Linked DNA regions of Variovorax paradoxus. The protein of the gene in region 1 interacts with the protein of each later gene in a pairwise test. Links are inferred from orthologs where the notes say so. Each region holds a gene or a part of one and is shown on either strand. Other genes may lie near its edges. The genes, in order: gyrA and gyrB.

The links.
Region 2: the proteins of gyrA (region 1) and gyrB interact in binary tests that used the Escherichia coli proteins (3 or more experiments, as listed by UniProt). The link is inferred for Variovorax paradoxus from one-to-one orthologs.

The regions. Positions count from the first base shown.
Region 1 is NZ_CP045644.1:6,663,496-6,667,018, reverse strand. Bases 167-3,372 are described here. They hold gyrA (DNA gyrase subunit A), read right to left. Parts: upstream 3,013-3,372; coding sequence 367-3,012; downstream 167-366. Other genes in these bases: ompA (outer membrane protein OmpA), read left to right, coding at 3,237-3,372; GFK26_RS30930 (DUF2059 domain-containing protein), read right to left, coding at 167-370. In the rest of the region: more of GFK26_RS30930, read right to left, coding at 1-166; more of ompA, read left to right, coding at 3,373-3,523. UniProt on the Escherichia coli protein: A type II topoisomerase that negatively supercoils closed circular double-stranded (ds) DNA in an ATP-dependent manner to maintain chromosomes in an underwound state.
Region 2 is NZ_CP045644.1:1,586,246-1,589,740, reverse strand. What follows is about bases 1-3,178. They hold gyrB (DNA topoisomerase (ATP-hydrolyzing) subunit B), read left to right. Parts: upstream 1-356; coding sequence 357-2,978; downstream 2,979-3,178. Other genes in these bases: GFK26_RS07140 (mobile mystery protein B), read right to left, coding at 3,053-3,178; dnaN (DNA polymerase III subunit beta), read left to right, coding at 1-222. In the rest of the region: more of GFK26_RS07140, read right to left, coding at 3,179-3,495. UniProt on the Escherichia coli protein: DNA gyrase negatively supercoils closed circular double-stranded DNA in an ATP-dependent manner to maintain chromosomes in an underwound state.

The DNA.
Region 1 (3,523 bases):
GCAGCTGCTTGAGCTCGTCTTCGGTGAAGTTCTGCTCGAGGATGGGCGTGAGGGCGCCAGGGGCGATCTGCACGGCCTTGTCGCGCACGACCGGGTAGGCGTCGTCGAAGTACTTCTTCAGCTCGGCGTCAGCGGCCTTGGCGGCGGCCTCGCGCTTGGCTTCGGGCACTTGCGTCTGCAGGTACTGCGAACCGGCTTGCGCGATGGGGGCGCTCGACTGCTCGATCAGGCCGCGTGCCAGCGATTCGATGCCGGGGCGCTGGATCTCGATGAACTGCTTGATCAGCGTGGCCTTGTCCTGGGCCATGGCGGCCATGGACGAGCCGGCGAGGGCGGCGGTCAGGAGTGCGAGCTTGAGTTGTTTTTTCACTGAGGATTCTCCGTTGAAGATGTGGAAGTGTCGTCTGCGTCCGGCTCGCTTTCGCCGACCGCGTCGTTTTCGACGATGCGTTGAAGCCCGCTGAGTTTGGCGCCTTCGTCGAGCCCGATCAGCGTGACGCCTTGCGTCGCCCGACCCAGTTCGCGAATCTCGGCCACACGGGTGCGCACGAGCACACCCTTGTCGGTGATGAGCATGATCTCATCGTCCGCATGAACGAGCGTGGCGGCAACGACCTTGCCGTTGCGCTCACTCTGTTGAATCGCGATCATGCCTTTGGTTCCGCGGCCATGACGGGTGTATTCGGTAATGCTTGTGCGTTTTCCGTAACCATTTTCGGTGGCGGTGAGCACGCTTTGCTGCTCGTCCTCGGCCACCAGCATGGCGATCACGCCCTGGCCCGGCTCCAGCGACATGCCGCGCACGCCGCGGGCGTTGCGGCCCAGCGGGCGGACGTCTTCTTCGTCGAAGCGCACGGCCTTGCCGTTGTCGCTGAACAGCATCACGTCATGCTTGCCGTCGGTGAGTGCCGCGCCGATGAGGTAGTCGCCTTCATCGAGGTTCACGGCAATGATGCCGCCCTTGCGCGGGTTGCTGAATTCGTCGAGCGCCGTCTTCTTGACCGTGCCCATCGAGGTCGACATGAACACGTACTGGTCGGCCGGGAAGGTGCGCTTCTCGCCAGTGAGGGCGAGCGCGACGTTGATCTTCTCGCCTTCCTGCAGCGGGAACATGTTGACGATGGGACGCCCGCGCGAGCCGCGCGAGCCTGCCGGCACTTCCCACACCTTGAGCCAGTACAGCCGGCCGCGGTTCGAGAAGCACAGGATGTAGTCGTGCGTGTTGGCGATGAAGAGCTGGTCGATCCAGTCGTCTTCCTTCGTGGCCGTGGCCTGCTTGCCGCGGCCACCGCGCTTTTGCGCACGGTACTCGCCCAGCGGCTGGCTCTTGATGTAGCCGCTGTGGGAGAGCGTGACGACCATGTCGGTCGGCGTGATCAGGTCTTCGGTCGAGAGGTCGTAGGCGCTGTGCTCGACCAGGCTGCGGCGGGCGCCGACCTTCGACTGGCCGAACTCCTGCTTGATCTCGCCGAGTTCGTCGCCAATGATGATCGAGACGCGCTCGGGCTTGGCCAGGATGTCGAGCAGGTCGTCGATCTCGGCCATGACGTCCTTGTACTCGGCGACGATCTTGTCCTGCTCGAGACCGGTCAGGCGCTGCAGACGCATCTGCAGGATTTCCTGCGCCTGCGTTTCAGACAGGCGGTACAGGCCGTCGCCGCCCATGCCGTATTCGCGCTCAAGGCCTTCAGGGCGGTAGTCATCGGCGTTGATCACGCCGCCGTCGGCGCGCGAACGCGTGAGCATCTCGCGCACCAGCTTGCTGTCCCAGCTGCGGGTCATGAGCTCGGCCTTGGCGACCGGCGGCGTGGGCGATTCGCGGATGATGCGAATGAACTCGTCGATGTTGGCGAGCGCCACCGCCAGGCCTTCGAGCACGTGGCCGCGTTCGCGGGCCTTGCGCAGCGTGAAGACCGTGCGGCGCGTGACCACTTCGCGGCGGTGCTGCAGGAAGACCTCGATCAGGTCCTTCAGGTTGCACAGCTTGGGCTGGCCATCGACCAGCGCCACCATGTTGATGCCGAAGGTGTCCTGCAGCTGCGTCTGCTTGTAGAGGTTGTTGAGCACGACCTCGGGCACTTCGCCGCGCTTGAGTTCGATCACCAGGCGCATGCCCGACTTGTCGGACTCGTCCTGGATGTGGCTGATGCCTTCGATTTTTTTCTCGTGCACCAGCTCGGCCATGCGCTCCTGCAGCGTCTTCTTGTTGACCTGGTAGGGGAGCTCGTCAACGATGATCGCCTGGCGCTGGCCGCGGTCGATGTCCTCGAAGTGGCACTTGGCGCGCATCACGACCTTGCCGCGGCCGGTGCGATAGCCGTCCTTCACGCCGTTGATGCCGTAGATGATGCCGGCGGTGGGGAAGTCCGGCGCCGGCACGATTTCCATCAGTTCGTCGATGGTGGCCTGCGGATTGCGCAGCAGATACAGGCACGCATCCACCACTTCATTCAGGTTGTGCGGCGGGATATTCGTGGCCATGCCGACCGCAATACCGCCGGAGCCATTGACCAGCAAATTCGGCAGCTGGCTGGGCAAAACTTTCGGTTCTTTTTCGGAGCCGTCGTAATTGTCCTGAAAGTCGACGGTTTCCTTGTCGATATCCGCCAGCATTTCGTGCGCAATTTTGGCCAGCCGGATTTCCGTATAACGCATTGCGGCCGCGTTGTCGCCGTCGACCGACCCGAAGTTGCCCTGGCCGTCGACCAGCATGTGGCGCATCGAGAAGTCCTGGGCCAGGCGGACGATGGTGTCGTAAACCGACTGGTCGCCGTGCGGGTGGTACTTACCGATCACGTCGCCGACGATACGGGCCGACTTCTTGTACGGCCGGTTCCAGTCGTTGTTGAGCTCGTGCATCGCGTACAGCACCCGGCGGTGCACCGGCTTGAGGCCGTCGCGGGCGTCGGGAAGCGCCCGGCCGACGATCACGCTCATGGCGTAATCGAGGTAGCTGCTGCGCATTTCCTCTTCGAGACTGATGGGCAGGGTTTCTTTGGCGAAGGAGGTCATGAGCTAGAGGCTGGCGGCAGGAAGGCGAAATTTTACGCTGTGAGGGGTGTCGCACCGCCGCAACACAAGGGCTCTATTCCGCCTCCGTCCTACGCTTCGGGGGCGTCCAGCGGCCTGTTTGCCAAAGACCCTATGGCACAATCGTCTCAACGTTTTGGGTGGTGGTCACTTAAAGCGTCCTTGATTCGCAGCGCGGCTGCGGCTTTTTCCCCAAGAGGAGAACCATGAAGAAACTGAATAAAGTGGCGATGATGTTTGCAGTCGCTGCGCTCGCCACTGCCGCCGGCGCGCAGACCCGTGTCACCGCTGCGAACGGCGGTCCTACGATCGACAACTGGCAAAACGGCACCGGCGAACTCGTCTGGAAGAATGGCACGAACGAACTGTGCTGGCGCGATGCCAACTGGACGCCCGCAACGGCTGCCGCCGGTTGCGACGGTGCTCTGGTTCCGGCTGGCCCGGCTGCTGTGGCTCCCACGCCTGGCGCTCCGGTTGCTCCGCCTCCCGCACA
Region 2 (3,495 bases), 5.1 Mb from region 1 along the record:
TCGAACAACGCCGAGCAGGAAGAAGCCCAGGACGAGCTCGACATCGACTACGGCGGCGACAGCATCGAAATCGGCTTCAACGTGACCTACCTGATCGACGCGCTGTCGAACATGGACCAGGACATGGTCAAGCTGGACCTGGCCGACTCCAACAGCTCGGCCTTGTTAACCATCCCCGAGAACGCATCTTTCAAGTACGTCGTGATGCCGATGCGCATCTAGACCCCCCAAGACACAGCGCCTTGCGCACACGACCCGCGGCCCTCCGCGGGTTTGCGCTTTCAAGAGGCGGCGAATTGAGCTTTTGAGAGCCCGACAAATCACGTGAATGCCGTGAGAGACAGAGGAATATCCGAATGAGTGCTGAAGAAAACAAGCCCGACGTGCCGCACACCGAGCCGGTCTACACCCCCGAAATCCAGATCGTGGCGCCCGAAGGCGTTGTCGCCGACTCCAGCTACGGCGAAGGCGCGATCACGATCCTCGAAGGCCTCGAAGCCGTGCGCAAGCGTCCGGGCATGTACATCGGCGACACCTCCGACGGCACGGGCCTTCACCATTTGGTGTTCGAAGTGGTCGACAACTCCATCGACGAAGCGCTCGCAGGCCATTGCGACGACATCGTCGTGACCATCCACTCCGACAACTCGATCTCCGTCACCGACAACGGCCGCGGCATCCCGACCGGCGTGAAGATGGACGACAAGCACGAGCCCAAGCGCTCGGCCGCTGAAATTGCGCTCACCGAACTGCACGCCGGCGGCAAGTTCAACCAGAACAGCTACAAGGTCTCGGGCGGCCTGCACGGCGTGGGCGTCTCGTGCGTGAACGCGCTGAGCGTGAAGCTGCGCCTCATCGTGCGCCGCGAAGGCAAGATCCACGAGCTCGAATTCAGCCGCGGCTTCGTGCAGAACCGCCTGCTCGACACCGTGAACGGCTTCGAGGTCTCGCCCATGAAGGTCATCGGCGACACCGACAAGCGCGGCACCGAAGTGCACTTTCTGCCCGACACGGAGATCTTCAAGGAAAACAACGATTTCCACTACGAGATCCTGAGCAAGCGCCTGCGCGAGCTGAGCTTCCTGAACAACGGCGTGCGCATCCGCCTGCTCGACGAGCGCACCGGCAAGGAAGACGACTTCTCCGGCGCCGGCGGGGTGCGCGGCTTCGTGGAGTTCATCAACAAGGGCAAGACCGTCCTGCACCCGAACTCGTTCTACGCAGCGGGCGAGAAGCCGGCCGACACCTACGGCGGCATCCCCGGCACGCACATCGGCGTCGAAGTGGCGATGCAGTGGAACAGCGGCTACAACGAGCAGGTGCTGTGTTTCACCAACAACATCCCGCAGCGTGACGGCGGCACCCACCTCACGGGCCTGCGCGCCGCGATGACCCGCGTCATCAACAAGTACATCGAAGAGAACGAGTTCGCCAAGAAGGCGAAGGTCGAGGTCACCGGCGACGACATGCGCGAAGGCCTGTGCTGCGTGCTGAGCGTGAAGGTGCCCGAGCCCAAGTTCTCCAGCCAGACCAAGGACAAGCTGGTGTCCAGCGAAGTGCGCGCGCCGGTGGAAGACATCGTCGGCCGCCTGCTCACCGACTACCTGCAGGAGCGTCCGAACGACGCCAAGATCATCTGCGGCAAGATCGTCGAGGCCGCCCGCGCCCGCGAAGCGGCCCGCAAGGCCCGCGAAATGACGCGCCGCAAGGGCGTGCTCGACGGCATGGGCCTGCCCGGCAAGCTGGCCGACTGCCAGGAAAAGGACCCCGCCCTGTGCGAGGTCTACCTGGTGGAGGGTGACTCCGCCGGCGGCTCCGCCAAGCAGGGCCGCGACCGGAAGTTCCAGGCCATCCTGCCGCTGCGCGGCAAGATCCTGAACGTCGAAAAAGCGCGCTACGAGAAGCTGCTCACCAGCAACGAAATTCTCACGATGATCACCGCGCTCGGCACCGGCATCGGCCGCGCCGGCGCAACCACGGCGGGCGGCGGCGCGGACGACTTCAACGTCGCCAAGCTGCGCTACCACCGCATCATCATCATGACCGACGCCGACGTGGACGGCGCGCACATCCGCACGCTGCTGCTCACGTTCTTCTACCGGCAGATGCCTGAGCTGGTCGAGCGCGGCCACATCTACATCGCGCAGCCGCCGCTGTACAAGGTCAAGGTCGGCAAGGAAGAGCAGTACCTGAAGGACGGCCCCGCGCTCGACGCCTTCCTGCTCAAGGTGGCGCTGAAAGACGCGAGCATCGAGACCGGCGGCGCCGCCTCGACCACGCTGTCGGGCGACACGCTGGCCGAGCTGGCGCGCAAGCACCAGGTGGCCGAGGCCGTGATTGCGCGCCTGCGCAACTTCATGGACGCCGAAGCGCTGCGCGCCATCGCCGACGGCGTGGCGCTCGACCTCGACACGCCGCCCGCCGCCGAGGCCTCGGCCGTGGCACTGCAAGCCAAGCTGCGCGAGCTCAACACGACCGGTGTGCCGGCCGAGGTAAGCAGCGAGTTCGACGCCCGCACCGACAAGCCGCTGCTGCGCATCAGCCGCCGCCACCACGGCAACATCAAGTCCAGCGTGATCACGCAGGACTTCGTGCACGGCGCCGACTACGCGGCACTGGCCGAAGCCGCCAACACCTTCCGCGGCCTGTTGAGCACCGAAGGCGCGCTGGTCAAGCGCGGCGAAGGCGAGCGTGGCAAGGAAGAAAAGGTCGACGACTTCCGCCAGGCCATGAAGTGGCTGATCGGCGAAGCCGAACGCGCCACCTCGCGCCAGCGCTACAAGGGTCTGGGCGAGATGAACCCCGAGCAGCTGTGGGAAACCACCATGGACCCGACCGTGCGCCGCCTGCTGCGCGTGCAGATCGACGACGCGATCGAAGCCGACCGCGTGTTCACGATGCTGATGGGCGACGAGGTGGAACCGCGCCGCGAGTTCATCGAGCAGAACGCGCTGCGCGCGTCGAACATCGACGTCTGACCGGGGAGGTCTTCCTCCCCGAGCCACAGCAGGGCGCTGGCGTTGCCGGCCCCTTCGTTCGTTTTCGGGTGAGCTCAGGTGCGAGCAAACGCGAGCAGCAGCTGGTAGTCGCCTTGGTCCGCGGCACGCAGGGCGGCCAGGTACCGCACCCGCGCGTCGTCGGCGGCGACCAGATTGCCGCCGTTTCCCCAGGAGAACGCAGGCTGGCCAAGGCTGCGTAGAAGCGCGTCGGCCATCATGCGAGAGTGCCGCCCGTTGCCGTTGGGGAACGGGTGAATCCAGACCAGGTCGCGGTGAAAGCGCGCTGCGATTTCGTCGGGGGGAAATGTGGCGTTGTCGACCCACCAGCGCGTGTTTCCGAACAGCTGCGCAAGCTTGACGCCCACCTGTGTCCAGTCGCAGCCGATGTTCTTGTCCGACTTGCGAAACGTGCCCGCCCACGCCCAGGTTTTGCCGAACATCTGTTCATGCAACGCCCGGCAGAACTCCTCGCTGAGGACGTCTGGTGACCGCAAGC